Regions from separate parts of the Suilimivivens aceti genome, predicted to be linked through region 2. Evidence: a T-box and tRNA genes for the amino acid it is inferred to sense, from the RefSeq annotation. Region 2 holds a T-box; the other holds one or more tRNA genes.
The links. The T-box of region 2 lies ahead of aspS (aspartate--tRNA ligase). A T-box ahead of a tRNA ligase gene usually reads a tRNA of that ligase, here a tRNA-Asp.
Positions count from the first base shown of each region.

Region 1: it has a tRNA-Asp gene. The T-box ahead of aspS (aspartate--tRNA ligase) is inferred to sense a tRNA for this amino acid. The anticodon was not compared.

Region 1 is NZ_JAOQKJ010000003.1:293,505-300,254, reverse strand. It holds rRNA gene OCV77_RS04995 (23S ribosomal RNA) at 1-1,642, shown strand, start outside; tRNA gene OCV77_RS04990 (tRNA-Asn) at 1,706-1,777, shown strand; tRNA gene OCV77_RS04985 (tRNA-Glu) at 1,832-1,903, shown strand; tRNA gene OCV77_RS04980 (tRNA-Ile) at 1,941-2,014, shown strand; tRNA gene OCV77_RS04975 (tRNA-Asp) at 2,049-2,122, shown strand; tRNA gene OCV77_RS04970 (tRNA-Val) at 2,157-2,229, shown strand; tRNA gene OCV77_RS04965 (tRNA-Leu) at 2,253-2,336, shown strand; gene OCV77_RS04960 (hypothetical protein) at 2,657-3,103, shown strand; partial or broken gene OCV77_RS16630 (DNA cytosine methyltransferase) at 3,222-3,350, shown strand; gene OCV77_RS04950 (DUF6788 family protein) at 3,416-4,918, shown strand; gene OCV77_RS04945 (CPBP family intramembrane glutamic endopeptidase) at 5,657-6,445, opposite strand.
Region 2 is NZ_JAOQKJ010000001.1:13,636-38,063, forward strand. It holds gene secA (preprotein translocase subunit SecA) at 1-2,007, opposite strand, end outside; gene OCV77_RS00075 (PD-(D/E)XK nuclease family transposase) at 2,476-3,576, shown strand; gene OCV77_RS00080 (TrpB-like pyridoxal phosphate-dependent enzyme) at 3,707-5,095, opposite strand; gene OCV77_RS00085 (threonine aldolase family protein) at 5,201-6,256, opposite strand; gene buk (butyrate kinase) at 6,359-7,426, opposite strand; gene ptb (phosphate butyryltransferase) at 7,436-8,356, opposite strand; gene OCV77_RS00100 (TrkH family potassium uptake protein) at 8,468-9,907, opposite strand; gene trkA (Trk system potassium transporter TrkA) at 9,918-11,300, opposite strand; gene aspS (aspartate--tRNA ligase) at 11,323-13,074, opposite strand; T-box leader at 13,184-13,476, opposite strand; gene OCV77_RS00115 (sodium ion-translocating decarboxylase subunit beta) at 13,788-14,924, shown strand; gene OCV77_RS00120 (hypothetical protein) at 14,961-15,089, shown strand; gene OCV77_RS00125 (NUDIX hydrolase) at 15,092-15,595, opposite strand; gene OCV77_RS00130 (GGDEF domain-containing protein) at 15,635-16,675, opposite strand; gene OCV77_RS00135 (TetR/AcrR family transcriptional regulator) at 16,755-17,309, opposite strand; gene OCV77_RS00140 (CidA/LrgA family protein) at 17,451-17,828, shown strand; gene OCV77_RS00145 (LrgB family protein) at 17,825-18,517, shown strand; gene OCV77_RS00150 (methyl-accepting chemotaxis protein) at 18,510-20,279, opposite strand; gene mmsB (multiple monosaccharide ABC transporter permease) at 20,386-21,576, opposite strand; gene mmsA (multiple monosaccharide ABC transporter ATP-binding protein) at 21,573-23,117, opposite strand; gene chvE (multiple monosaccharide ABC transporter substrate-binding protein) at 23,292-24,428, opposite strand, start outside.

The sequences.
Region 1 (6,750 bases), on a different contig from region 2:
CCGGAAGGAGCAGTGGAGCATTAAGAAGAGAGAATGCCGGAATGAGTAGCGAGATGGAGGTGGGAATCCTCCAGGCCGAATATCCAAGGATTCCGGGGTAAAGCTGATCTGCCCCGGGTAAGTCGGGGCCTAAGGCGAGGCAGAGATGCGTAGCCGATGGACAACAGGTGGAGATTCCTGTACTGCGTAGTAACAGAACTGTGGGGACGCATGTGTGAAATCCGAGCCGGGAAAGGAGAGCCCGGCCCAAGCATGGGAGGAGTCATGAAGGAAAAACCGCATGGCAATCCAAACATGTGACGGGGACCGAACTAAAGTAGGGAAGAGGATGGGACATGTGCCAAGAAAAGCCGCTATTGTTTGCTGCGTACCCGTACCGTAAACCGACACAGGTGGATGAGGAGAGAATCCTAAGGCCGGCGGGAGAAGCATTGTTAAGGAACTCGGCAAAATGACCCCGTAACTTCGGGAGAAGGGGTGCCTGCGAGAGCAGGCCGCAGAGAATAGGCTCAAGCAACTGTTTAGCAAAAACACAGGTCTATGCAAAACCGAAAGGTGAGGTATATGGGCTGACGCCTGCCCGGTGCTGGAAGGTTAAGAGGAGGAGTCAGGAAACGAAGCTCCGAATTCAAGCCCCAGTAAACGGCGGCCGTAACTATAACGGTCCTAAGGTAGCGAAATTCCTTGTCGGGTAAGTTCCGACCCGCACGAAAGGCGTAATGATTTGAGCGCTGTCTCGACAATGCACCCGGTGAAATTGAAGTACCAGTGAAGATGCTGGTTACCTGCGCCAGGACGGAAAGACCCCATGGAGCTTTACTCCAGCTTGATACTGGGATTCGATGCTGAATGTACAGGATAGGTGGGAGGCTAAGAAGCAGTGACGCCAGTTGCTGCGGAGCCGCTGTTGGGATACCACCCTTTGAGTATTGGATTTCTAACCTGCGCCAGTGAAACCTGGCGGGGGACAATGTCTGGCGGGGAGTTTGACTGGGGCGGTCGCCTCCGAAAGGGTATCGGAGGCGCTCAAAGGTTCCCTCAGAATGGTTGGAAACCATTCGAAGAGTGCAAAGGCAGAAGGGAGCTTGACTGCGACACCGACGGGTGGAGCAGGTAGGAAACTAGGACTTAGTGATCCGGTGGTATTAAGTGGGAATGCCATCGCTCAACGGATAAAAGCTACCCTGGGGATAACAGGCTGATCACTCCCAAGAGTTCACATCGACGGAGTGGTTTGGCACCTCGATGTCGGCTCATCGCATCCTGGGGCTGTAGCAGGTCCCAAGGGTTGGGCTGTTCGCCCATTAAAGCGGTACGCGAGCTGGGTTCAGAACGTCGTGAGACAGTTCGGTCCCTATCCGGCGCAGGCGGAGGATATTTAAGAGGAGCTGTCCTTAGTACGAGAGGACCGGGATGGACGGACCGCTGGTGTACCTGTTGGCTTGCCAGAGCCATGGCAGGGTAGCCAAGTCCGGCAGGGATAAACGCTGAAGGCATCTAAGCGTGAAGCCCCCCTCAAGATGAGATATCCCATGACAGAAGTCAGTAAGACCCCTTAGAGAGTATGAGGTAGATAGGCTTAAGGTGTAAGTGCAGTAATGCATTCAGCTGATAAGTACTAATCGGTCGAGGGCTTATCCAGGAATTGCGGAAAGATATGAGATTTGATGTTCGGTTTTGAAGGTATGAAAACCTTTTAGAGTAATCCTCGATAGCTCAATGGTAGAGCACTCGGCTGTTAACCGAGTTGTTGTAGGTTCGAGCCCTACTCGGGGAGTTTAAGGTGTGAAGCCTTAAGGAAACAGCGGAGCTGTTTAAAAAAGGAAAAGAAGGCTCCATGGTCAAGCGGTTAAGACATCGCCCTTTCACGGCGGTAACACGGGTTCGATTCCCGTTGGAGTCATTCAGATAGTTTTTATTGTAGACCCGTAAGGGTATACGGACCTTTAGCTCAGTTGGTTAGAGCAACCGGCTCATAACCGGTCGGTCCTGGGTTCGAGTCCCCGAAGGTCCATTTTATTTTATATAACAGGTTTTAAATGCGATATGGCCTGGTGGCTCAGCTGGTTAGAGCGCCGCCCTGTCACGGCGGAGGTCGTGGGTTCGAACCCCATCCGGGTCGCTTACAGAGGATTTTCCTCAGTGAATTATAATATGGGATCTTAGCTCAGCTGGGAGAGCATCTGCCTTACAAGCAGAGGGTCATAGGTTCGAGCCCTATAGGTCCCACGAATCAATTTTATATTGATTATGCTGGTGTGGCGGAATAGGCAGACGCAAGGGACTTAAAATCCCTCGGGAGCAATCCCGTGCCGGTTCAAGTCCGGCCACCAGCAGTATAAAGAGTTACCGGTATAGATGCGTCTGGCGCAAAGTCAGGCGCATCAACCGTTTCTGGGCTGTTTCGAGCCCGGATTTCTTCTTTTGAACCATAGATTTTTATGGAGGTTTCGGAGCAACTGACCGGATTTGAACTGGAGGATCTCATGTCTTGGACAGTTTCCAACCTCCAGTGCCCTTTTAGAGAGGACTTTTTTCTCCAAAAAAGCGGCATCATCGCAGAAAGAGAATCACAAATATTTGGGTGTCGTTTTGTCGGTTTTGACGGGCCGAAAAAGCGGAGCCCTTTTTCAATTTCTAAAAGGCGCTGGAGTATATGACCGCGATGGAAGCCGCCCCGCAACTCAAAGCCAGCGGGCTGGATGGCGACTACCGCAACCTCGCTGACTTTGGCGGCACGGTGCTGGCAGGTGCTTCGAGCAAATACGGCGTTCAATTCGTCACATGGGATTGGGACTATGACCGCACAGGCGTGGTACACGGGCACTACTTCATGGAGAACTACGATGCTGCCAAGCAGGATTTCACCGCACGCTCTGGGCTTATCCAAAAGGAGCAGCTTTTCAGCCCGGAGCAGCTGACTGAGATTTACCGATGCTGCACCAACTCTGTGAATGAGGACTTCTTTGAGCTTACGGATAAGAAGGTGGAGCTGATCCACAGCGTCCAGCAACAGATTGAGATATGTGTGCCGGATCTGGACGAGCGCGTCCGTCAGCAGGAGGACGCATTGGAACGAGCCTCGCAGGAGCAGACAATGTAATACAACATGGCAAAGGCCGGTCAAGCAGTTCTCAGTAACCCCAGCCACCCGGAATACGGTGTGGCGACTATCCCATGCCGTCTGTTTTATGCCTCAACGACCAGGGCGGCAGCGTGATGGATTCCCGGACGGCTGGACGGACATCCCAAACGCATCGGACTCCGCCCGCTACAAAGCCCTCGGTAACAGCGTGGCGATACCCTGCGTGGAGTTTATCATGTCGCGGATCGCCGCCGCGCTTTTATGAAGCACAGCGTTGACAACAGGGGGTTAAGTCGGGGTATAATATCCTTGAAAGATGAGGTGACAGACATGGATAATAGGGAGCAGCTAAGGCGCATCACGGAACTGACAGAGCAGATCGCCGGACTGCCGAAGGGGTATCTTTCCAAAAAAACCATCGGCGGAAAGGTCTATTACTATCACCAGTGGTCGGAAAACGGCGTCAAGCAGAGCCGCTATCTGCACGACAGTGAGATCGCGCCGCTGGCAGATAAAATCGAAAAGCGCAAGGAACTGCTGGCGCAGCTGCGCATATTGAAATCACAGAAAAGCAGACGAAATGAGGCGACAGGTATGAAATGCACCTTTATGCATAAACGAACCCCCGTGGCAGAGCTCGAGCTGGACGATGTGACCGGCTTTATACAAAAAATTGGCAGTGTCTACGCACCGGAGCATCTGCCTATCGGCATTCCTGTGCGAAACGAAATCGCCGACCGTGCGGCGTTTAACGACTGGTGGCGGGATCGCTCTATTCCGGCAAGCCGTAGCGGTGTGCCGGAAGCACTGGAATCGTTGGGGGTGGCAGACACCAAAATACTGCTCGTCCGCTGCTACGGGCTGAGCCTATCGGATCAGTACTGGATCTGCCCGGAAGGCGCGGAGCTTCGGTGGGAGGACATCAACTTTTTCCAAAATGATTTCTCGGAGGACATTGGAGATGTGCTGTTCGGAGAACGAAAGAAGAAGGACACGCTCAATTTCAGCTCCCCCGACAGTACATCGGACGGCAATCTGAAAAAGCGGTGGAAGATCATCGATGGGAAGCGGTGCCTGATCAAGGGCGGCAGCAACCCGTTCCGTCAGCAGCCGTTCAACGAGGCAATCGCCTCCGGCATCATGGAGCGGCTCGGCATTCCTCATGTATCGTATACAGTCATCTGGAGTAAGGATGCACCCTACTCGGTCTGTGAGGATTTTGTTACGGAGAATACGGAGTTGATCCCGGCGTGGAGGCTGCTGCAGGCGAAAAAGCAGAAGAACAGCACCTCCCGATACCGGCATCTATTGGAGTGCTGCGAGCTGCTCGGCATCGGGAACATTACGCCGTTTTTAGACCGGATGCTGGTGCTGGACTATATTATTGCAAACGAGGATCGCCACTTCAATAACTTTGGGGCACTGCGAAACGCGGAAACGCTAGAATGGCTCGGTATGGCTCCGATCTATGACAGCGGCTCCTCCCTTGGCTATGATAAGATGCCCGGTCAGATGCGCTCGGAAAAGGATGTGGTCTGCAAGCCCTTCAAAAACCACCACGCCGAGCAGCTGAAGCTGGTGACCGATTTTGATTGGATCGACTTTGATCGCCTCTCCGATGTAGACGAGCTGATCTCCGGCGTACTGTCTTGTGAGGAAGCTGCCGACTATATCGATGAGGGACGTATCCATGCGATCACGGAAAGCGTGCGGCGCCGGATTGGTCATCTGCAGGAGCTTGCGATGACGCAGGCGCCACGGCAGCTCGATACCACCGAGGACGATGTCCGAGAAGAAGTTGCCGCGGATTACGCACCGAAAATGGAACTGTAATGCAAATACAGCGTAAGAGCAATGGATCAGCCGCTTTGCGAATCGCAGGGCGACTGATCTTTTCATCCCCTTGCCTGTTGGCTGCGGGCGGCTTCGTGATAGAGTCGCTCCGTACCGGTACCTTCAAGCGTTTTTCCGAAACCAAAGTGATGGTTTTGAGCGTGAGTGTCACAGAAGAACAACACGCATTCCATATTGTCTGGAAGCAGGAGAGCTGCTATTACTGCTCAGAGTTTGTCGGAGAGCTTCTCACAAAAAGTCGGGTTGACGGCACGGAACAGTTACGTTCCTCTATCATACAGCCGATGCAGTTCCTTAGAATGCCGCACACACTGCTCTACTGCGGAAAGCTTCGCGAATATGTGTGCGATCCCTGTTCCGAGGACATATGTGAGGATATAATGAACCGCACAGTGCATAGGAGACTGCCATAACAGCAGACAAGAGAGCGCGTGATCGAGTATCTGCAAAGATGTTTTTGATCTGCCGATGTGGCTTCTGCTTTTTGCAGTCATAATGGATAGTCATCCTGGACATGTTGACCACAGGGGGTGTGTTCCTCATACACAAGGCCTGCGGTCATTGGATATCTCCGGGGGCTTTGGGACCGGCCGTGTGTACCTGCTTACTGTGCCCGGTTCCTTTTCCCATGCGGCTCTATTACGAAGGAGATTAAAAAACAGCGGCACAGAGAGTTTGCTCTGTGCCGCTGTATGCTTTATACATTGTATAAACCCCTTACATACTATCTGCTCTTTTGTCCTGTCGGAGTGAGCGGCAGACGATATACCCTGCCGGAGCGATCATGATCAGAATAAAAATGCTGATCAGTTCATTCACTTCGGATGGTGCAAAGCCCTGCAGCATAGTAATGAGGTTGTTTGCAAAATGCACGAGGATAGGAAACAGCAGGTTCCTTTTCTTCTCGTAAAGGATTCCCGCGGCAATGCCCATAAGGGTGGCATAGATAGCCTGCACGATATTCAGGTGATAAACACCGAAGAGTACAGATGATATTAGAATCGAGGCCCAAGCGGGACTGAATTTTCGCATGGAACGAAGCACAATGCCGCGGAATAGAATTTCTTCTACAACAGGTGCAGCAATCACCGCGATCATAAATGTTCCAAATGCATTTCCACCGGCAATATTTTCAGCACCGGCATTCATTGCCTCAACGCTTTTTTGAAGCGAGGGAAACTGTTCTGCCAGCATGATCCAAAGACCGGAGATTCCGCAAATGCCAAATCCCACGACCAGACTGCCGAGCACGTCTTTAAAATTTGTCATTGTGTGCAGTTCGCTTACCTCTTTCCTCCAAAGCAGTTTATAGAGCATGAAGAACACGAGGATAAGAACAGAGTAGATCAAAATCTCGCCCCAATATGAGTATTTCATAAATTGCTGCGGTGGGATATGAAAAACATCCAAAACGAGCCTTTCCACAAGGAAATACAACAGATTGGACAGCAAAAAATGCAGTGCGATTGCAAGAATAGGGATAGCGAAATATCTTTTTTTCATCATATGGTCAATTTTTCTCCTGTCTGTATTTTTGAGGGGACTGCTACAGTATAACAGATTTAACTTAAAGTCTTCGTTAAGGGACGAAGCTGTAATCTTTTGGAAGCGGCATCGCAAAAGGACACCGTTTATCTTCCCTGCCGAACCATTTGAATTTTGACCTTTCTCTAAAAGATGTTTTCCTCATAGTTGGTGACATACTGAATTTGGCATTAGACTCCTTGAGTTCTGCAAAGCTTTCGGAGTTCAAACAGAAAATACCCACAGCCAAAGCGGCTGTGGGTATGATCAAATCAGATTGTACGAGC
Region 2 (24,428 bases):
GAAGTCTGTATCATCTCCGATAGAAATATCTACCGCATTTTCTGCAATATCAGTGATCATCTTGTAGATTGCATCACGCATGCTTTCTCCATCCAGTACACGACGTCTTTCTTCATAGATGATCTCTCTCTGCTCATTCATAACCTGGTCATATTCAAGCAGATTCTTTCTGATGCCAAAGTTATTACTTTCGATCTTCTTCTGGGCAGATTCAATGGCATTGGTCAGTGCCTTATGCTCGATTTCCTGTCCTTCCGGAATCCCCAGTGTATTAAACATATTGATCAGACGTTCAGATCCGAACAATCTCATCAGGTCATCTTCCAGTGAAATATAAAATTTGGATTCTCCGGGATCGCCCTGACGACCGGAACGTCCACGGAGCTGATTATCAATACGTCTGGATTCATGACGCTCTGTACCGATGATCTTCAGACCACCAGCGGCTCTTGCTGCATCATCAAGCTTGATATCCGTACCACGTCCTGCCATGTTGGTAGCAATCGTAACTGCTCCGTGTACACCGGCATCTGCTACAATCTCTGCTTCCAGTTCATGGAACTTTGCGTTCAGCACCTTATGCTGGATACCCTGCTTGGAAAGCAGACGGCTCAGTTCTTCAGATGCATCGATATTGATGGTACCAACCAGTACAGGCTGACCCTTTTCATGAGCCTCCTTGACAGCCTCCACAATAGCATGGAGTTTTTCTTTCTTTGTCTTATAAACAGCATCCTGCTGATCGATTCTGGCGATTGGCCTGTTGGTCGGAATCTCTACAACGTCCATGCCATAAATATCACGGAACTCCTTCTCTTCTGTCAGGGCAGTACCGGTCATACCTGCCTTCTTATGGAACTTGTTAAAGAAGTTCTGGAAGGTAATGGTCGCCAGTGTCTTGCTTTCTCTCTTGACCTTTACATGCTCCTTGGCTTCAATCGCCTGATGGAGACCGTCAGAATAACGACGCCCCGGCATGATACGACCGGTAAATTCATCAACGATCAGTACCTGATCATCCTTGACCACGTAGTCCTGGTCACGGAACATCAGGTTGTTGGCACGCAGTGCCAGATTGATATTATGCTGGATCTCTATATTTTCCGGATCAGCCAGGTTCTCGATCTGGAAGAAACGCTCTACCTTGGCAACACCCTGGGCTGTCAGGTTCACGATCTTGTCCTTTTCATTGACAATAAAGTCGCCCGTCTCTTCTCTTTCAATGCCCATGATGGCATCCATCTTGGACAGGTCTTCCATATCTTCACCACGCTGCATCTGCCTGGCGAGGATATCACAGACCTCATAAAGCTTGGTTGACTTGCCGCTCTGTCCGGAAATGATAAGGGGTGTTCTTGCTTCATCGATCAGGACGGAGTCAACCTCATCAATGATCGCATAATTCAGTTCACGAAGAACAAGCTGTTCCTTATAAATGACCATATTATCACGCAGATAGTCAAAGCCAAGCTCATTGTTTGTCACATAAGTAATATCACAGGCATAAGCTGCTTTTCTTTCATCCTGCTTCATGCTGTTCAATACAACACCTACGCTGAGTCCAAGGAATTTATGTACCTCTCCCATCCATTCCGCATCACGCTTTGCCAGGTAGTCGTTCACAGTAACAACATGAACACCTTTTCCTTCCAGCGCGTTCAGGTAAGCAGGAAGCGTAGATACCAGTGTCTTACCTTCACCGGTCTTCATCTCGGCAATACGTCCCTGATGCAGGATAATACCACCGATCAGCTGAACACGGAAATGCTCCATATTAAGGACACGCTTCGCAGCTTCCCTGACCGTTGCATATGCCTCTGGAAGAATATCATCCAATGTTTCTCCTGCAGCAAGTCTCTTTTTAAATTCTTCTGTTTTTCCTTTTAATTCTTCATCAGAAAGAGCCTGCATGGAAGGGCGGAGATCTTCAATCGCCTGTACAATCGGCTCTATCCTCTTCAGTTCTCTTTCACTATGGGTGCCAAAAATCTTCTGCACAAAATTCATATCTGTACCATTGCCTTTCTCTCCGATCCTGTGAAAACGGTAAATCCTGCCCTCTCTCATCCTGACCGGAAAAGTTTTCCTCTCACTGAGGCAAAAAACTGCAATTTTTATTGTAACAGATTCCTTTCGTTTATTCAACTGCCACTCTGTGAAGAACTCATAAGGATTCCTGAAATTTTTATAAAATTTATACTCATAACAGGAAATTTGCCATCTTTACACTTGCTCCCTGCCATCACCTGTGTTATACTTGCTTCATTCCCACCCGTTTCCGGGATTTCAGGAAGATCATGTTGATTCTATTATTTTTATCTTATGGCACTTCGCCGAATGTTTTCAGAACAGGTCTGCATGATGTAACTATTCACTTTTGTTTTTGGATATAATAGCAACAGTTTTCAGACCACCATGGTCTCGTCTATTCTGCATGCAAAAACACACGTCTATTTCACATAAGGAGGGCTGTCTATGGCCACAAATCTACTAAAATCTTATTTTCCAATGATCCAGAGCAGAGAAGAAATTCTCCAGCGAATCTACACAAATCCAAGAATGCAGCAGCTTTTTGAAAGCTGGACTGTCCTACAGCAGAAGGAATTCCTCGATTTCTGCTCCGGTGCCAGAGGCATCAAGGTTCTGTATGACTCCTTCTTCAAGGAGGTCATGAACCCGGAGTATGACCCTGCCAGACTGGAATCCTTCCTGACCGCCCTGCTAAACCGCAAGGTCAGAATCAAAGAGGTGCTTCCCAATGATTCCACCAGACTTTCTGACGAAAGCTCCCTGCTGATCACAGACATTATCGTTGAACTTGAGGACGGCTCTCTTGCAAATATCGAAGTCCAGAAAATTGGTTACGCTTTTCCTGGAGCAAGGTGTGCCTGCTATTCCTCAGATATGCTCCTGCGCCAGTATAAACGGGTAAGACAACGCTCCATAGATTCCGTTACCGGCAGGGACACTTTCTCCTACCGCAACATCAGCAAGGTTTATCTGATTGTTCTATACGAAAAAAGCCCGGATGAATTAAAGAAATGTCCTGACCATTGGATCCACCGTTCCAAAGTATCCTTCGATTCCGGACTTTCCATGGATCTTCTGCAGGATTATATTTTTATAAGTCTTGACATTTTCCGTTCAAAAATGCACAATAAAAAGGTAACTACATTGTTGGAAGCCTGGATGATATTTCTATCTATAGATGACCCGGATGAAATTATCCGGCTTATCACCAGCTTCCCACAGTTCAAGCCAATGTATGAGACACTCTATCAGATGTGCCGGAATGTGGAGAATATTATGGGTTTCTTTTCTGAGGAATTACGGGAAATGGACAGGAATACTGTCAGATATATGATCGATGAACTGCAGAAGGAAGTGGATGTACAGAATGCCACAATTGCAGAGAACACGGCTGTTATTGCTGAAATGAATGCTACTATTGCTGAAAAAGAGTCTCTGATCGCTGAAAAAGACTCCGCCCTCGCTGAAAAGGACTCTCTTCTCTCCAAAAGCGCTGCCACTATTGCTGCTCTGCAGGCAGAATTATCCAGACTTAAAAATTTATGATCCTGTAAGAAAAATCCTGCTTGCAGGATTCTCCGCCTGCGTTGGGTCGCTTTAAGTGACATCTACCCTTTTGCCGCAGTGCGATCCAGTCCGGCAGATAATCTGCCGGACTGCTCTTTATCATTCTGATTTAAAACTCATTCCCAGGGAACTTCGGAATCCCGGCAAATCCCTTTGCCAGCTCCTCATCTGTCGGAATATAATCCACCATCTCTCCATTATTGAAGCGTTCATAAGCCATCATATCAAAGTAACCTGTTCCGGTAAGTCCAAAGAGGATTGTTTTCTCTTCTCCGGTCTCCTTGCATTTCAGTGCTTCATCGATCGCCACCTTGATCGCATGGGAGCTTTCCGGTGCAGGAAGGATGCCTTCTACTCTTGCGAACTGCTCTGCTGCCTTAAATACCGCTGTCTGCTCCACACTCATGGCTCTCATGTATCCATCATGATAAAGCTGTGACAGGATAGAGCTCATGCCATGATAGCGGAGTCCGCCTGCATGATTCGGTGCCGGGATAAAGCCGCTTCCCAGTGTGTACATTTTCGCCAGAGGACATACCTTTCCTGTATCACAGAAATCATATACAAATTTTCCTCTCGTAAGGCTTGGGCAGGAGGCCGGTTCCACTGCGACAATATCATAATCTGCCTCACCTCTTAGCATTTCACCTGCAAAAGGAGAGATCAGCCCACCAAGGTTTGATCCTCCACCAGCACATCCAATGATCATATCCGGTTTGATTCCATATTTATCCATAGCCGCCTTGGCCTCCAGACCGATCACTGTCTGGTGAAGCAGTACCTGGTTCAGTACAGATCCCAATACATAACGGTAACCCTCTTTGGAGATTGCTGCTTCTACTGCCTCAGAGATTGCACATCCAAGACTGCCTGTTGTTCCGGGGAATTCCCTCAGGATCTTTCTTCCTACCTCTGTTGTTTCTGAAGGAGAAGGTGTCACCTTCGCCCCGTAGGTTCTCATAACCTCTCTTCGGAAGGGCTTCTGTTCATAAGAGCACTTTACCATATATACATTACAGTCAAGATCCAGATAGGCACAGGCCATGGAAAGCGCTGTTCCCCACTGACCGGCTCCGGTCTCTGTAGTCACACCCTTAAGTCCCTGCTTCTTGGCATAATAAGCCTGCGCAATGGCTGAATTCAGCTTATGGCTTCCACTGGTATTATTTCCTTCGAACTTATAATAAATCTTTGCCGGTGTCTGCAGCTTTTCCTCCAGACAGTAGGCTCTGACAAGCGGTGAAGGACGGTACATTCTGTAAAACTTACGGATTTCATCCGGAATTTTAAAATAGGGAGTGGTGTCATCCAGCTCCTGTTTGCAAAGCTCATCGCAGAAGATTCCTCTCATCTCTTCAAATGTCAGGGGCTTTTGCGTGCCTGGATTTAATAATGGCGCCGGCTTATTCTTCATATCCGCCCGCACGTTATACCAGCTGTCTGGCATTTCATTTTCTTCCAAATAAATTTTGTAAGGAATGTTATTCTTATCACTCATCTTATCAGATTCTCCTTTTCCCCTCTGTTGTTTAACTCATTTTATACCAGTATACAATTTTCTGTCAATCTGTGTCAAAGGCTGATCCACTTCGATTTTTCTTTTTCAGCTTATGGAAGCCAGCCTGCATTCCTTCAGGATCTGCAATAGCTCCCTCATATCCTCTTCTCTGGTTGCCCAGCTTGTACAGAAGCGGCAGACCACATGGTTTTCATCTACTCTGGCAAAGAGATCATAGCCTGCCCCCTTTGCTGTCAGTGTATCTGCCTCCTGATCAGTCAGCACAAGAAACTGCTGATTGGTCGGGGAATCCAGATAAAAGGTATAGCCCATATCCTTCAGTTCCCTTTTCAGCATCTCTGCCATGCCGATGGCATGTGCACTGATCTTAAAATAAAGTCCGTCCGTAAATAAGGTATCAAACTGTACGCCAAGCAGTCTTCCCTTGGCCAGCATGGCACCACGCTGTTTGATCTTTGTAATAAAGTACTTCGGCTCATTCCCCTTTGGAAATACGACTGCCTCTCCGCAAAGTGCCCCAACCTTGGTACCCCCTATATAAAAGACATCGCAGAGTCTGGCAAGCTCCGGCAGGGTCAGATCGGCTGCCGCGCTCATCAGTCCGTAACCGAGCCTTGCCCCATCTACATAAAGAGGAATCTGATATTCCCTGCACACCGCATAAATATCCGTCAGTTCCTTTTTCGTATACAGGGTTCCATATTCTGTGGGATAAGACAGATATACCATTCCCGGGATCACCATATGCTCATGGGAGGGATCCTTATAAAAATTCACCAGGTAATCCTTCAGGTCAGGTGCTTTCATCTTCCCCTCATATGCAGGAAGTGACAGCACCTTATGCCCTGTGTATTCAATAGCACCCGCTTCATGCACATTCACATGACCGGTATCCGCTGCCAGCACTCCCTCACAGCTTTGCAGCATCGTAGAGATCACTACTGCATTGGTCTGTGTCCCTCCTACAGTAAAGAATACGCTTCCTTCCGGACATTCACAGGCTGCCCTGATCTTCTCAGCAGCGCTGATACAGTAAGGATCGTTCTCATATCCCGGCATCTTTTCCAGATTGGTTTCTGCAAGCCTTTGCAGGATCTTCTCATGGGCTCCCTCCAGATAATCACATGTAAATAAAAGCATTTATTCTCTTTCCTCCTGTTCTTCCGTTTATTCGTAAAAAAGAAGACACAGCTTAGACCACTGTGTCCTCTGTATTTTCCTGTTTTCCTGCTACGGAACGGATTAATATTCCATTGCCTTTTCTTCGCCGTTTAATACACGGAGCGCACCCTGTGCCAGGGCAAGCAGCTCATCTTCTCCGGGATATACGGTGAATGGAGCAATAAATCCGGCTCTCTCTTCCATCTTGTCAACCACTGCCTTATTGTAAGCAATGCCACCGGTAACGATGATCGCATCTACCTTGCCTTTTAATACGCAGGACATGGAACCAATATTCTTGCAGACCTGAAGGATAAATGCCTCTCTTACCTCATCAGCATGTGTATCACCTTCATCGATCATCTTGGCAACATCACGCATATCATTGGTTCCAAGATATGCATTGAATCCGCCGCCGCCAACGATCTTCTTGTAAACTTCCTTCTCGGTATATTCACCTGAGAAGCACATCCTGATCAGTGCGCCTGAAGGAACTGCTCCGGCTCTCTCAGGTGAGAAAGCACCGTCTCCATCAAGGGCATTGAATACATCAATGACACGTCCCTTTTCATGGGCGCCTACAGAAACACCACCGCCCATATGTACTACGATCAGATTCAGGGATTCATAGGAAACGCCCTTCTCCTTCGCATATCTCTTGGCTACAGCCTTCTGGTTCAGGGCATGGAACACGCTCGTTCTTGGAAGCTCCGGTACACCTGAATATCTTGCGATAGGCATCAGCTCATCTACTACGACAGGGTCAACGATATAGGAAGGAACACCGATTTCGTCCCCGATCTCTCTTGCCAGAATGCCGCCAAGATTGGATGCATGCTGTCCCTGCTTACCGATCTTCAGGTCATGAAGCAGATCATCACTGACTGCATAGGTGCCACCCGGGATTGGCTTTAACATACCACCACGGCCTACAATTACCTGCAGGGATCTGATATCAAAGTCCTTCTCCTTCAGCAGGTCAAGAATGATCTGCTTACGGAAATCCTTCTGGTCTACGATAGACGCATACTGTGCGATCTCTTCGGTAGAATGACGAAGGGTTTCTTCAAATAACAGGGTCTCATCTTCGAATACACCGATCTTGGTGGAAGTAGAACCCGGATTGATGATTAAGCTCTTAACTGACATGATTACCTCCTACTGATTCTTTTTCATTTCTTCTGCTACCACTGCAGCAAGTGCAATGGAATTTACCTTGGTTTCAAATGTGTCAGAACGGGATGTCAGGATAACAGGAGCCTTGGTTCCTGTCAGGATACAGCCATTCTTTACCTTTACAAGATGAACGATTGCCTTATATACCAGATTTCCTGCATGGATATCGGGGAAAAGAAGGATATCGGCATCGCCTGTGATCTTACGATCCATGGCTCCCTTTTCTTCTGCTGCTGCCCTGTCAATGGCAATATCAAGAGAAAGCGGTCCGTCTACGATACAGTCCTTGATCTCGCCTTCCTCGTTCATTCTTGTCAGCTCTGCCGCCTCTACGGTAACAGGCATCTTGGGATTTACTACTTCTACCGCTGCAAGGGGAGCTACCTTCGGACACTCTACGCCGCAGGCCTTTGCTACCTCTACAGTATACTTAATGATAAACTTCTTATCCTCTAATGTGGGGTAAGGCATAAATGCAACATCTGTAAAGAAAAGCAGACGGTCGATCCCGGGAATCTCAAATACACACACATGGGAAAGAGGCTGTCCGGTACGAAGCCCGACTTCCTTGTTCAGCACGCTCTTTAAGAAAGTCTTGGAATCCAGAAGACCCTTCATATACATATCTGCCCTGCCATCGTGTACAAGAGAAACTGCCTTTAAGGAAGCCTCTACTACATCAGGCTCATTGATGATTTCATATTCATCCATATTCATGGAAAGGGAGGCTCCGATCTCACGGATCTCTGCTTCATTACCAACCAGAATCGCATCTGCAATACCACGCTCCTTTGCAGCCTTAACTGCCTCCAGCACAGCCTTATCCTGTGCCACTGCAACGGACAGAATCTTCTTACTGCACTCTGACACCTTGGACAATAAATCATCAAAATTCTTGCTCATTTGTTCACACCTCTTATTTTTATTTGTTAAATTTATAACATAATCACAATAAAGAAATCATAGCACATTTGCGGGAAAATAGCAATCCCATGGGCTTTTTTTCTGCCTTTTCTATCTGGTATGCATGGATCTTCCAAACAGAAGCAGCATAGGGAATATCTCAAGTCTTCCTGTCAGCATACAAAGGGATAGCAGTACCTGTGCCCAGTCAGAGTAAATCCCGAAGTTATTCATGGGACCTACACCGCCAAGTCCCGGTCCTATATTGTTAAAGCAGGACAGCACTGCTGTCACATTGGTCGTCAGATCCTTGCCATCCAGGGAAAGGATCCAGGTAAACAGACAGATCAGGATCAGATAAGCTGCTGCGTAGATCCTGATGGAATTCAGTGTTTCCTTATCAATAGGCTTACCATCAATCCTCACGGGATTGATCGCCTTCGGCGTAATGATATGCCTTACCTCTGCCATCATGGCCTTTAACAGGATGATCAGTCTTGATACCTTGAAGCCACCTCCGGTAGATCCGGCACAGGCACCGATAATCATTAGAAGTACAAGCGTATGCTTGGAAAATTCAGGCCAGAAATTAAAGTCCACCGTGGCAAAACCGGATGTGGTCATAATACTAGCCACCTGAAAAAATGCATTCCTGACTGTTGTTCCAAGTCCTGTCACCCGGCTGAAGGTATTGATAGAAATCAATACAGTGGCTGTAATTACAATTCCAAGATAAGCTTTTACCTCTTCCGATTTCAGTGCATCCTTTACCTTGCCGAGAAGCAGAAGATGGTATACATTAAAGTTTACGCCAAATAACAGCATAAAAATTCCAAGCAGGATCTCAATATAAGCACTGTGATAACCGGCCACGCCCGCTGACGACACTGCAAATCCACCGGTTCCTGCTGTTCCAAAGGCTATACAGAAGCTATCAAATAACGGCATTCCCCCAAGCAGGAGCAAAACAAGCAGTATCATCGTCATGGCTGCATATATACCATACAGGATCATAGATGTAGTCCGCATTCTCGGCACCAGCTTGCCTGCAGTAGGTCCCGGCACCTCTGCACGTACAAGATGCATGGAATTGTCATTTTCCATAGGCATGACCATCATTACAAATACCAGGACACCCATACCACCGATCCAATGGGTAAAGCTTCTCCAGAACAGAACGCCATGTCCAAGGAGCTCCGGCTGCGCCAGCACAGAAGCGCCTGTGGTGCTGAAACCGGATGCGATCTCAAACAGGGCACTCCAGTAGGAACGGAATCCCCCTGCCATATACAGCGGCATGGCACCGATCAGGGAAATGATGATCCAGGTCGCCGCCACGATAAAGTATCCATCCCTGCTGCTGAGTCTTCTGTCCGACTGCCTGACTCTTGCCATAAGTACCCCTGGGATCAGTGCCGCCAGGATCGTAACAGCAAAAACCCATGCATCTCCATCTCCATAATACAAGGCAACAAGAAGCGGCAGTACCATGAGAGCCGCTTCAATCAATATGATTCTTCCAATAAAACTGACTATTTTTCTTTTATTCATTTCTCTGCTCCTAGGAAGCAAATATGTCTTCCAGTCTTGCGATCTGTCTGTCAATGACAGCTACCAGTACCGTATCTCCTGGAAGGATCACATCATCACCCCTGGGAATGATGATCCGGAAATCACGGATAATACAGCCGATCAGCATATTCTGTTTCATTCTCAGATCCTTCAGTGGGGTATTCAGGTTCAGATCCCTGTCATCCACCTTAAACTCGATGATCTCCAGTCTGCCATCCATCAGACGGTACAGAGATTCCACCGCATCATTATCCTCTGCATTCAGAAGAGATCTGCTGTAGCCAAGAATTCTATCCGCTGCAACATCCTCTCTTGAGATCGTACAGATCTTGCTCCCCTCCGGCAGCACCTTAAGCCTTGATTTGGCTGCGATCCTGGAAATCACCTTGCTGATACCCTGGGACTCCCCATACATGGCTGCCACCAGATTATATTCATCATTATCTGTGATCGTAATAAATGCGTCTGTATTCTCGATATCCGACTGGGACATGGAATCAAAATAGGCAAGCGCATCATCGCATACCACGTTGATCCCTTCCACGGCTTCAGAAAGCTCTGTTGCCATCACCTTATTTTTCTCGATCAGGGTTACCTTCGCCCCCTGCTCCAGCACTGCCTCTGCCAGATAATAAGCTATCCGTCCGCCTCCTGCGATCATAACGGACTGCAGCGGCTTTACCGGAAGCTTGATCTTTTTGAAGGATTTACGGAATTCATCCGCAGCACCTGTCATATACAGGATATCCCCTCTGCTGATCACCGTATTTCCTTTTGGCACAAAGGCCTCCCCGTCCCGGACGATCGCACAGATCAGCAGGTTGATCCCCATATCCTGGTTCATCTCGATCAGGGAATGGCCGATCAGCGGGCTTTCATTCCGGACATTGATCTGGACAAGCTCCGCTCTGCCTCTTGCAAAGGTTTCCACACGGGTTGCCAGCGGGAAACGAAGCAGCCGGAAGATCTCCAGAGCCGTTGCCAGCTCCGGGTTAATGATCATGGAAAGCCCCAGCTTATCCTTGTAAAAATGATTCTGCCTTGCATAATCCACGTCCCTGATACGGGCAATGGTATGCTTGGCTCCCATCATATGGGCTGTCATACAGCTTAGTATATTCAGTTCATCGGACTCTGTCACGGCAATCCAGATATCTGCCTTGCCTGCGGAAAGCTCCTGCAGTGTGGTATAGGAAGCGCCATTACCTTCAAAGCAGATAATATCAAAGCTGTTGCTCAGGCTCTTTACCACATCCTGGTTTCTGTCGATCAGGGTCAGTTCATATCCATCCCTGGAAAGCTGTCCGGCAAGCGAACGGCCAATCTCGCCTCCTCCTACAATAAATATTTTTATATCACTGCGTGATTTCATTATGATTCCTCACTTTTGAGTCCTACGCTCTTACCTTAATATGAACCTCGCGAAGCTGCTGCTCCGTTACCTCATTCGGTGCCCCACACATCAGGTCCTGTGCTGTACCACTCATCGGGAAGGCAATGATCTCCCGGATATTCTCCTCATTGCGCAGAAGCATGATCATCCGGTCTACCCCGGGTGCCATGCCTGCATGCGGCGGTGCACCAAACTGGAATGCCTGATAGAGTGCTCCAAACTTCTGCTTCAGTACTTCTTCATCATAGCCTGCGATCTCAAAGGCCTTGACCATGATGTCAATGCTGTGGTTACGGACTGCTCCGGAAGAAAGCTCTACTCCATTGCAGACAATATCGTACTGATATGCCAGTATTTCCAGCGGATCCTTATTTAAAAGTGCATCCAGTCCTCCCTGCGGCATGGAGAAGGGATTATGGGTAAATCCGATCTTCTTCGTCTCCTCATCCAGCTCAAACATCGGGAAGTCATTGACAAAGCAGAAACGGTATGCGTTCTTCTCATAAAGGTCCAGTCTGGCACCAAGCTCATTACGGATCTGTCCGGCATAGCCTGCTGCCCGCTCTTCCTTATCTGCGATAAAGAAGATGGTATCTTCTGCTTCAAGCCCTGCTTTTTCACGGAGCTCTACCTTCATATCATCCGGGATAAACTTGTCGATCGGCCCTTTATAGGACAGATCCTCCTGTACCTCCAGATAGCCAAGTCCTCCCATGCCGATTCCGGTAGCAAACTTCAGCATCTTTTCATGGAAGCCCTTGGACTGATGTCCGTGGATCTTAATAGCTCTTACTGTCTTGTTCTGGAACGGCTTGAAGGTACAGCGGTCAAAGAATTCGGACAAATCAATAATTCTCAGCGGGTTCCGAAGATCAGGCTTATCGGAGCCGAACTCCAGCATGGCCTGTTTATAACTGATAACCGGATAAGGTGCCTGTGTAACCTGGAAGCCCTTCGGTGCGAATTTTTCAAAGGTGGCTGTCAGAACCTCCTCACCTACCCGGAATACATCCTCCTGGGTAGCAAAGCTCATCTCGAAATCAAGCTGGTAGAATTCTCCGGGAGAACGGTCTGCTCTTGCATCCTCATCGCGGAAGCAGGGTGCGATCTGGAAGTACTTATCAATTCCGGATACCATCAGGAGCTGCTTATACTGCTGGGGTGCCTGAGGCAGTGCATAGAACTTACCCTTGTAATGTCTTGACGGAACGATGTAGTCTCTTGCGCCTTCCGGAGAAGAAGCACACAGAATGGGGGTCTGCATTTCCATAAATCCCATCTCCGTCATCTTCTGGCGCAGGAATGCGATCACCTCGGAACGGAAGATCATGTTATCCAAAACCTTTCTGTTTCTCAAGTCAAGGTAACGGTATTTCAGACGTAAGTCCTCTCTGATCTCCTTGGAGGCTGCGATCTCAAACGGCAGCGGCTTGTAAACCTTACCGAGGATTTCGATAGAGTGTGCCTCCAGTTCAATCGTTCCTGTAGGGATCTTTGGATTGTAGGTTTCCTCATCTCTCTTCTCTACCTCTCCCGTGATCGTCACACAGTCTTCCTTACTGATTCCCTTCAGCAGGTCGGTATTCCTCATAACGATCTGCAGTACGCCGTACATGTCTCTTAAATCAATGAAGGACACACCACCATGGTCACGGATATTCTCTACCCAGCCGGCTACCTTCAGAACCTTACCGATATCATCTTCGGAAAGCCTGTCCAGTGTTCTTTCACGATACAGTGTTGATAATTCCATTTCTTTCTCCTCTTTCTTTTCTTTTTCATGACCCTGCTTAACAGGATAAGCACTTCACCGGGCTGCCTTTCTGCCATAAAATAAAAACACCCCGAATTGAAGTTCATCAATTCAGGACGAATCATGATCCGCGGTACCACCTGATTTACTGCATCTGCAGTCACTTAAACTGAATTACGGCCAGCTGCCGGCGTTCCTACTCTCCAACCCTTCTGAATACTTTCTGTGAGTTCCTGTAAAATATCATATCAGCCTTCTGGAAATCACCCTCAGCAAAACAGGTACGGCTTTCAGTCTGCAGCTCGGAAGTGTTATTCATATGAGCTCTGCTGCCGGGCTCCCACCTGTGCCGGCTCTCTGGAAGTGAATTCTCATACTACTTCTCTTCGTCATCGCTTTTCTCATTGTTTCCTTTTATGCTTCCTATATCATAAGGTAGAATAGCCATTTTGTCAATTTCTAATCCCCCGGAAAAATGCCACGAAAAATGCACTCTCAAAAACTGTTGACACAGCCACAGGAAACCGTTATGATATCATCATACAAAAGGGAGTAGCCGGCACTTCGGTGGATTTCCAGGCGTCATCACGGTTTGACAACCCGCCTGAAATTGAAATGGTAAGACTTTTATTACAGGGAACACTCTGTAATAAGGGTCTTTTTTTATACCCTGGTAACCCCTTAATATCACGATCAAGAGAAAGGATACTATTATGGATTTTCTGATTTCCGGCTTATTAGCCATCACCTGGAAGCAGCTTGTCATGTACCTGATCGGCCTGCTTCTGATTTATCTCGCCATCAAAAAAGAATACGAACCATCTCTCCTGCTTCCCATGGGATTTGGTGCCATTCTGGTCAACCTTCCCTTCAGCAGCGCACTGAATCAGGTCGTCAGCGGTGTTGGTGAAACACAGGGCATTGTAGAATGGCTGTTCCACATCGGGATTGAAGCTTCGGAAGCACTGCCGATCCTTCTTTTTATCGGTATTGGTGCCATGATCGACTTTGGACCTCTTCTTTCAAAGCCAGCCCTGTTCCTGTATGGTGCTGCTGCCCAGTTCGGTATTTTTGCTGCACTGATCCTGGCTACGCTCCTTGGCTTTGACTTAAAGGATGCCGCCTCCATCTCTATTATCGGTGCTGCTGACGGTCCTACCTCCATACTGGTTTCGCAGATCCTGCACTCTAACTATATCGGTGCCATTGCTGTGGCTGCTTATTCCTATATGGCGTTGGTTCCTATCATCCAGCCCTTTGCCATCCGGCTTGTCACTACCAAAAAAGAACGGACCATGACCATGAACTATCAGGCCTCATCCGTTTCCAAAAGAGTGCGTATTGCGTTTCCTATCGTTGTTACGTTTATTGTCGGGCTCATCGCCCCGACCAGTGTTTCCCTTGTCGGCTTCCTCATGTTCGGCAATCTGATCCGGGAATGCGGCGTCCTTGGCACCATGTCCGAGACTGCACAGAATACCCTTGCCAATCTGATCACCCTGTTTCTTGGCATCACTATTTCCTTCAGTATGCAGGCGGAAAGCTTCGTCAGAACCGATACCCTGCTGATCATGGCGATCGGACTCTTTGCCTTTATTTTCGATACCATTGGCGGTGTCCTGTTTGCCAAATTCCTGAACCTGTTCCTGAAGGAAAAGATCAATCCCATGGTTGGTGCGGCTGGCATTTCTGCCTTTCCCATGTCCTCAAGAGTAGTACAGAAGCTGGCTCTTTCTGAGAATCCTCAAAATATCCTGATCATGCATGCTGCCGGTGCCAATGTTTCCGGTCAGATCGCATCTGCCATCGCAGGCGGTCTGATGATCACCCTGGTTTCTGCTTACCTGTAAGCATCACATATATTATAGAAGAAAAGGAGATTTATGATGACGGCAAATCTTATTATCGCACTGAAAATCGCAGGTCTTGGCCTGCTTGGCATCTTCGTTTCCATCCTTCTGATCATGGGCGTCACCGCACTTGTCGCAAGGATCCCGGAGAAAAAGAAAGAATAACCTCAGTCCTCGAAGGCTGCCCTGATACTGTCATAGTGAAGGAAGATCCCCTCCGCTGCAAGAGCCCTGATTTCATCTGGTGTTGCCAGTCTGAAGCCAAGGGTCTCTTCCGGCTGCGGAGTCACATCTTCCTCTGTAAAGTCACCGGTAAAGCGGTACACATCCACAAAATAATTATCTCCCTTACCCGGGTTTTCCCTGTGGTAGGTAAACAGATACTCTCTGTCAAACTTTTCCACATCAAGTCCGGTTTCTTCCTGTACTTCTCTTTTCACTGCTTCCTCTGAGCTTTCTCCGGCCATTACACCACCACCGGATACCTCCCACCAGCCAGGCGCCCATGCCTTAGTCATGACTCTTCTTGTGATCAGGAATTTCCCGTCCCTTCTTCTGACAACACCAAGTACGGTCAGATGATATTCCCCATCCTGAAGGATCCAGTCATTCCGCTTCATAGTATGTCCTGTCAGCTTCTTATTGCTGTCATAAATATCCCAGAATTCTATTTTTTCACTCATAGCTTCTCTCCATCCTTATCCTGTACTCTATCCGATGATCTGCCTTTTTCCACTATTCTTTGCCTGATACAGCTTTTCATCCACTGCAGTAAACAGCTTATCAAGCGGCATCTCTTCCCGGTGGCTCTCCACACCACCGCTGAAGGTGATCTCCTGCCCCTTTGACTCCTGCCCGAAAGCCTTCAGTCTTTCCTGTATACGGCACAGACTTTCAAACGCTCCTGATACATCTCCATCTTCAAAAACGAGCAGAAATTCCTCTCCGCCAAACCGTGAAGCAATACCCTTTCCCTCGATCTCCTCCTGCATAAAGCCTGCCAGCTCAGTCAGCACCTGGTCTCCATAGGCATGCCCATAGGTATCATTCAGATGCTTGAAGTCATCAATATCGATCAGGGATATCAGGAACTCCTTCTCTGTATGCCGGATCAGCTCTGTCAGATACCTGACCAGATATCTTCTGTTGTATAACCCTGTCAGTCCATCATGGTTGGCAGCCTGCTCCAGTTTTTTCCCCATTTCCAGGATGTCCGTTTTCTGTGATTCATATCTTTCGATCAGTGCTTTCAGTACGCAGAAAACACTGAAGGATGCTATCACAAGAGAACAGAGTATGGCAAGTGCCAGACTATCTGCACCTCTCGTCACAATACCGTACACCCTTTCCCTGCATACCAGAACCACAGTACTGTCTATCAGAAGTGTGGCAGCAAAATAAAACCATAGATGCCTTCTTGGCAGAAATACTGCCACTGCCACCATCGCCATCACAAAATAAGGAAGGATCGTACTTCCATATACATAATATAAAAAAGGAAATTCAAACCAGGAAATGATTAAAACGATTCCCGCTCCTGCAAGATCAGCCCTTCCACCGGTACAGCCGGTGATCCCAATCAGCACGATCGTCAGAAAGCAGAGACCACAGACAACAGACGGTCCGGTCATGCCATACAGAAAAATATTGCAGATAAAGCCACACAGATTGGCAATGCCTCCGGTAATCACCAGAGGCCTGAACATTTTTTCCCTTACGTCAACAAAAAAACTCTCTTCGAAGTATTCCATATCATTTGTCCCATAATAATCTTACACACAATTTTCTCTATTATGGCACAAACATTTTTTGAGTACAACAAAAATTCATTTAACTCGCATATTTTTTCAGTGCCCTTGTGATATCACCACTTATGAGCACACTCAGCTTATCGATAATATCCCTCGGATCCTCCTTCATATCATTTTTGATCCAGTTCAGCATGATCCCTACAAATGCATATTTATAGAAGTCCGCAATAAATTTCTTTTCCTCTTCTCCTACGTTAAGTCCCTCAGCCCGCTCTTCCACCACACCGATCAGCAGTCCGTATGTCATATGATACAGATAATTTTCTACCTGCTCCCTGCTTACAGAGTGGTACACATTCATAATAAATGGCTTATTCTGTAATATCGCCTCAAAGATATTATAAAATCCCTGCTGCCAGGTATCATAGGTTTTATTCCCTTCCAGGGCTCTTACGGCATCCTCCACGCAGGTCCACTCCACAAGGTCATAAATATCCTTAAAATGATAATAAAAGGTCATGCGGTTGATCCCACATTCCTCTGTGATATCATTGATCGTGATCTTATGAAGGGGCTTTTTCAGAAGCTGATCCTTTAGTGCTGCTGCCAGTGCCTTTTTGGTTACCTGTGACATTTCCTGCCTCCTGCATCTGTTTCTTTTTGTTGATATTCACTCTTGTCCGTACAAAATCCCGGTGCTACAATAATCGCTGGTGTACCGGGAGCTCCTGGGCGCCATACCAATCTATCATGAAGAAAAAAGGAGTTTAATCCCGTGAAGTACTTAAAACAGTTCGTTATTATCCTGCTGGTATCCTTCCTTGGTGAGATCCTGCATTATCTGATCCCGCTGCCGGTTCCTGCAAGCATTTATGGCATCCTACTGATGCTGCTCTGTCTGCATTTCAGGGTATTCGCCGCAGAAGAAGTAAGAGAAACTGGCATCTTCCTGATCGAGATCATGCCTGTCATGTTCATTCCTGCTGCCGTTGGTCTGATGGAGTCCTGGTCAGTCATAAAACCGTCACTCCTTCCGTACATAATCGTGATCATCGTGTCTACCATTATTGTAATGGCGGTTTCCGGCCTTGTCACGCAAAAGATCATTAACAATTCTAAAAAAAGCATAAAGAAAGGAGATTCCAACTCATGAGTACATTCATTGAAACCTCCGTCTTTTTTGGTGTTGTGGTAAGCCTTCTTGCTTACGGCATTGGTATGCTTTTAAAGCAGCGCTTTCATCTCGGTGTTTTCAACCCTCTGCTGATCTCCATCGTGATCACTATTGGTGTACTGCTGCTGTGTCATATTGATTATAACACCTACAATGAAGGTGCCAAATATCTGAGCTACCTGCTGACACCGGCTACTGTTGCTCTGGCAATTCCCCTGTATGATCAGCTTGCTGTGCTGAAAAAGAACTGGAAGGCTATCTTGGCCGGTATTGCCTCCGGTGTACTTACAAGCCTTCTCTGTGTCCTTGCACTGGTTCTGCTCTTTGGGCTTTCCCATGAGGAATATGTAACCCTGCTTCCCAAGTCCATCACTACCGCCATCGGTATCGGCATATCAGAAGAGCTGGGCGGTTACGTTTCTATCACTGCCGCTGTCATCATCATCACCGGTGTCCTTGGTAATGTGATCGGAGAAACCATCTTAAAAATCTTCCGTATCACAGAACCCGTGGCAAAGGGTGTGGCACTTGGCAGCGCCTCTCACGCCATCGGCACAGCCAAGGCAATGGAGCTTGGCGAGGTAGAGGGTGCCATCAGCAGTCTTTCAATCGTAGTCTCCGGTATCATGACTGTGATCGGTGCCTCCCTGTTTGCAGGCATCATTTAAAGCACCGGATACTGTCCTGAAGCTGTTCCACTACTCCTGACATATCTTCAATGGAAGAAGAGATATCCTTCATTTCTTCTTCCATTCCGTGATTATTTTCCCAAACCACAGAAAGCATTCCGTTACTGTCATTTACGGTCTTTTCTATACTGTCATTTGCTGTATTGACATGCTGCAGACTTTCCTGTATCCTGCCGATCTGCTCTTTTACATCTGACATCATTTCATCTACATGATCTGCCGCTTCATGATAATTTTTCCCTGTATCCTCCAGTGTATCATAATCAGCAAGCACCTTTGTATTGACAAAGTTAAGCAGCCTTGTCGCATTATCGGAAAGCTCCTGTACACTCTCTACTACCCTGTCGCTGATCTCCTTGATATGGTTTGCCGATTCTCTTGAACTGTCCGCCAGATTTCTGATCTCCTCTGCTACAACAGCAAATCCCTTTCCTGCCTCTCCAGCTCTTGCTGCCTCTATGGAGGCATTCAGTGCCAGCAGATTTGTTGTGCCGGCAATTCCGAGGATATCCCCTGTCAGCTTGGTTATCTTATGGATCTGCTGACTGCTTTCGATCGAGCTGTTCACCGCCGCATTGATCTCGGAAAGCATACTTGTGGCCTCCTTCTTGCTTGCCAGAGCCACCTCCTTCATTTCTCCTGCTTTTCCCTTAATACCAGCCGCATAGCTGCTGCCTTCTTCTGCAACCTGCTTCATTCCCTCCACAGTCTGTCCAAGAAGCAGCGTATCCTCCTTTACCTCCTGTACGGCTCCGGATACCTTTTCCATTCCTCCGGAAAGCCTTGTCAGATTCTGTGTCGTGTTCGCCGCACTTTCATTTACCTTTTCCACGCATGCGGAAATACCTGTCTGTGTCTCCTGCATCCTTCTGCATCCGTTTTGGAGTGCTTCGATAATTTCCTGCATCTGGGAAACCAGATCATTGATCGCCATGGAAAGTCTGCCAATTTCATCCCGTGACCTTACCCGGATCCGTCTGGTGATATCCCCTTCATTATTCCGGATCCCTTCCACCAGTTCATCTACCTGCTTTGTAGCGCCCTTTACAGGATTGATCACCCAGAGCTTGATCCCGATCATGATCAGCAGCATTGTCAGGGCAAGGATCAGTGACGCCACCGCAACAATTCCGGGTACACTTTCTGCCCTCTCTTCCATGCCCGCATGGGCAATATCCATCTGTGTCTCCGTGATCTCAAGCATTTCATCCATGCAGGCTTCTATACTCTCGTTAAACATCGGCAGATTGGAGGTAGCCGATACATATGCCTGCGTCTTGTTCGCTGCACTGGTTTCCAGCAGACTTTCTACTGTTCTCTTGTACTTCGCATACACATCGTACGCAGACTGGAACGCATCCCTTCTCTGGTCATTTTCAGAAAGACATTTTGAAAATGCATCCATCTGTGTATCCATCTGCTCCATTTCTGCCAGGATCTTTGTCTTCAGCTCCTCCATGGTCACATTATTGGTCGTCATGACGTGCGTCAGTACCTGCCCGTTAATATAGGTAAATTCTCTGGAAAGCTCAGATATCTGCTCCTGCTCTGTCACCTGCTTTGTTACGATCTCATTGCTGACATTAGTTATTGACTGCAGCTTATTTACCAGGATAAAAATACAGCCAAAGGCTGCAGCTGCAAACAGAAGAATCAGCAGCATGATCTTCATTTCCAGTCCGATCCCCCGCTTTTTCCTCGTTTTTCGTATTTTCTTTTCCTTTTTTTCCCTTTTCCTCACAATTATTTCCTCCTGTAAATATGCGCAATATCGCTGCCGTATTCATATCCAAAAAGGGCCATAAAGTGCATATGCACCCGGCCCTCTTTGATTAGATATGCAGAAATTAATTTTTGGCAATTAATTTTCCACCACGTTTGGATACTACATCGAAGATAACTGCTGCCAGAAGTACAAGCCCCTTTACTACCTTCTGCATATTCTGGTCCACACCCATCAGAGACATACCAAGGTTGATCACACCCATCAGCACCGCACCAACAATAACACCGGGAACTGTTCCTGTTCCGCCATATGCAGAGGCACCGCCGATAAAGCAGGAGCCGATTGCATCCATTTCATAGTTCTGTCCATAAGTGGGCTGTGCGGATGTCATACGTGCGATTGTTACCATTCCGGCAAGAGCTGCTAAAAAGCCCATGTTCATATATGCCAGGAAATAAACCTTATTTGTATTGATACCAGAAAGCTTTGTCGCCTTCTCATTTCCTCCTACTGCATAGAAGTAACGTCCCACTGTTGTATTGGAGGTAATATAACCATACACCATGATAACGATCAGTACCCAGATCAGGACGCTCGGAATACCCTTATGCTGTGCCAGTCTGTAGGTAAAGGCGAGAATGACAACTGTGATGATCACCATTTTCACGATAGTAGAAGTAAGACCCTCTACCTCATAGCCCTTCTTTACCTTATCCATTCTTCCCTTGATCTGGATAAAAATATAGATCGCTGCTGCCAGAACACCGGCAAAGATACAGGTCATATTCAGGGAACCACTTCCGAAGAAATCCGGTATGTAGCAGTCAGCACCGCCGCCAAACAGATTTACAAAGGTTGTACAGTCCTTAATGGATACTGTCATACCATCCAGTACAACATTGCTTAGGCCACGGAAGGCAAGCATGCCGGCCAGTGTTACAATAAAGGGAGGGATCCTGACATAGGCGATCCAGAAGCCCTGGAATGCACCGATCAGTGTTCCTACAACAAACATGATCAGGATAGCCAGCCACATGTTCATCTTCATGTTTACCATCAGCATGGCACCGATCGCACCGACGAAGCAGACAACGGAACCAACAGAAAGATCAATGTTACCGCCTGTCAGGATACAGAGCAGCATACCGGTTGCCAGGATAAATACATAGGCATTCTGGGAGATCAGACTGCTGACATTCATAGGCAGCAGAATTGCTCCTCCTGTTCTCCAGGCAAAGAATGCTGTTACTATGATCAGTACGATTATCATTGTATATTTTTTAACAAAATCCACAGATTTTATTTTACTCATGCTGTTTGCTCCTTTCCTGCTGTGCCAAGAATATGAGACATGATCAGTTCCTGTGTTGCCTCACTTCCTGCCAGCTCTCCAACCATTTTCCCTTCGTTCATAATATAGATCCTGTCGCACATGCCCAGAATCTCCGGAAGCTCTGAAGAAATCATAATGACGGATTTTCCTTCTGCCACCAGATGATTGATGATGCAATAGATCTCATATTTTGCACCAACGTCAATTCCTCTTGTCGGTTCATCCAGTATCAGAATATCAGGATCTGCAAACATCCATTTTGCAAGAAGTACTTTCTGCTGATTGCCACCGCTCAGGTTTCCAACATTCTGTTCTACCGTCGGACATTTTGTTTTCAGTTTTTCTTTGTAGTCAACCGCCACATTATATTCTTTATCCTTATCGATCACAGTATGGCTGCTGACTGCATCCAGATTGGAAAGTGTGGTATTGATCTTGATCGGGTTGCTCAGGATCAGACCATTTCCCTTTCTGTCCTCCGTAACATAGGCAAGCTTGTTCTTGATCGCTTCCTGTACGTTGTTCAGATGGACTTCCTTTCCATTGATATATAATTCTCCACTGATGTTATCTCCATAGCTCTTTCCAAACAGACTCATGGCAAGCTCTGTTCTTCCTGCGCCCATCAGTCCTGAGATTCCTACAACCTCTCCCCTTCTCACATTGAGGCTGACATCATCCACCACCTTCCGTTCTGAATACAGCGGATGATATACATTCCAGTGCTTTACCTCCATCCGGATATCACCAATATGCGGCTCTCTCTTCGGGAAACGGTCGGAGATCTCACGTCCTACCATTCCCTTAATGATCCGTCCCTCTGAGATCTCATCCACCTTCTTATCCAGTGTTTCTATCGTAGAACCGTCCCGGATCACTGTGATCTTGTCAGCCACATAAGAAACCTCATTCAGCTTATGGGAAATGATGATGGATGTCATTCCCTGCTCCTTCAGCTGAAGCATCAGATCCAGAAGTGCTTTGGAATCTGTCTCATTTAAAGATGCAGTAGGCTCATCCAGGATCAGCAGCTTTGCATTCTTGGCCAGTGCCTTTGCGATTTCTACCAGCTGCTGCTTTCCTACTCCGATATCCTTGATCAATGTCTGCGGACCTTCATGGAGTCCTACCGTCTTAAGCAGTTCTGCCGCCCGTGCATTGGTCTCGTTCCAGTTAATTTTATATTTATGTCCCCGTTCATTTCCGAGGAACATATTTTCCCCAATTGTCATATAAGGAATCAGGGCCAGCTCCTGATGGATAATAACAATCCCCTTTTCCTCACTGTCCTTAATGGTATTGAATTTACAGACCTCACCATCGTAAATAATATCCCCTTCATAGGTTCCATAAGGGTATATTCCACTCAGTACATTCATAAGTGTGGATTTTCCAGCACCATTTTCTCCTACCAGTGCGTGGATTTCACCTTCCTCCACTTGCAGATTTACATTGTCAAGCGCCTTTACGCCAGGGAATGTCTTGGTAATATTTTTCATTTCCAGTAATATTTTTGCCAACTGTATCCCTCCCAAGTCTTACTGTTTCCGCATGATCTAATCAATTTATAAAATTATTTATAGAATTAAAATACCTTCTCCCGGGAATCTGCCTCCGGCAACTCCCTTCATTTTCCGATATAAAACTGGCAGGCGGGCAAGAACCCACCTGCCATAATCATCCTGCCAATTATTTTACTGTAAATCAGCTTCTGTGTAGTATCCGGAATCAACAAGCAGCTCCTTGTAGTTGCTTGCATCTGCGAATACAGGCTCGCACAGGTAAGAAGGAATTACACCAGTACCGTTATCATAGGTCTCTGTATCGTTAACAGGTGCCTCTCCGCCCTTCATAACTGCATCTACCATTTCTACTACCTTGGATGCCAGTGTACGTGTATCCTTGAAGATAGACATAGACTGTTTGCCAGCGATCATATTCTTTACGTTTGCGATATCACAGTCCTGACCGGTAATGATCGGCCACTCACCTGTGTAGTTTGCTTCCAGTGAGTTGGTAACACCAAGTGCTGTAGAGTCATTGGAGCAGAGAACTGCATCAAGCTTGGTTCCATCTGCATAGTTTGCAGAAATGATAGCATCCATTCTGGACTGTGCTGTTTCTGTTGACCAGTTTGCTGTTGCAACTGTTTCGAAATCTGTCTGACCGGACTTAACAACAAGCTTGCCTGCATCGATGTAGGGCTGAAGCACATCCATAGCACCACCGAAGAAGAATCTTGCATTGTTATCACCAGGATCACCTGTTACAAGCTCAATATTGAAGGGTCCGTCTGCATTGTCAAGATCAAGCTTTTCCTTGATGTATTCACCCTGCTTGGTTCCTACCATGTAGTTATCAAATGTAGCATAATATGTAACAGCATCAGAGTTCATGATCAGACGGTCATAAGCGATAACCGGAATATTCTTTTCCTTTGCCTGCTCAAGAACGGTTCCAAGGGAATCACCATCGATAGAAGCGATTACCAGAAGCTCACAGCCTGAGTTGATCATGTTCTCGATCTGAGATACCTGGGTCGGAATATCATTTGATGCATACTGGAGATCTACCTCATATCCGGCTTCCTTCAGCTGAGCTTCCATATTGGAGCCATCCTGATTCCATCTCTGAAGATCCTTGGTAGGCATTGCCACACCAACTTTTCCGCCGCCGGCTGCTGTGTCTGCTGCTGTGTCTGCTGCCGCATCAGTGGTCTCAGATGATGCATCCTCTGCCGGTGCTGCCTCCTGCGTATCTGTGCTTGTACTCGTACTTTCTGCTGCCCCCTGTGATGATCCGCATCCTACCAGCATGGAAGCTACCATTGC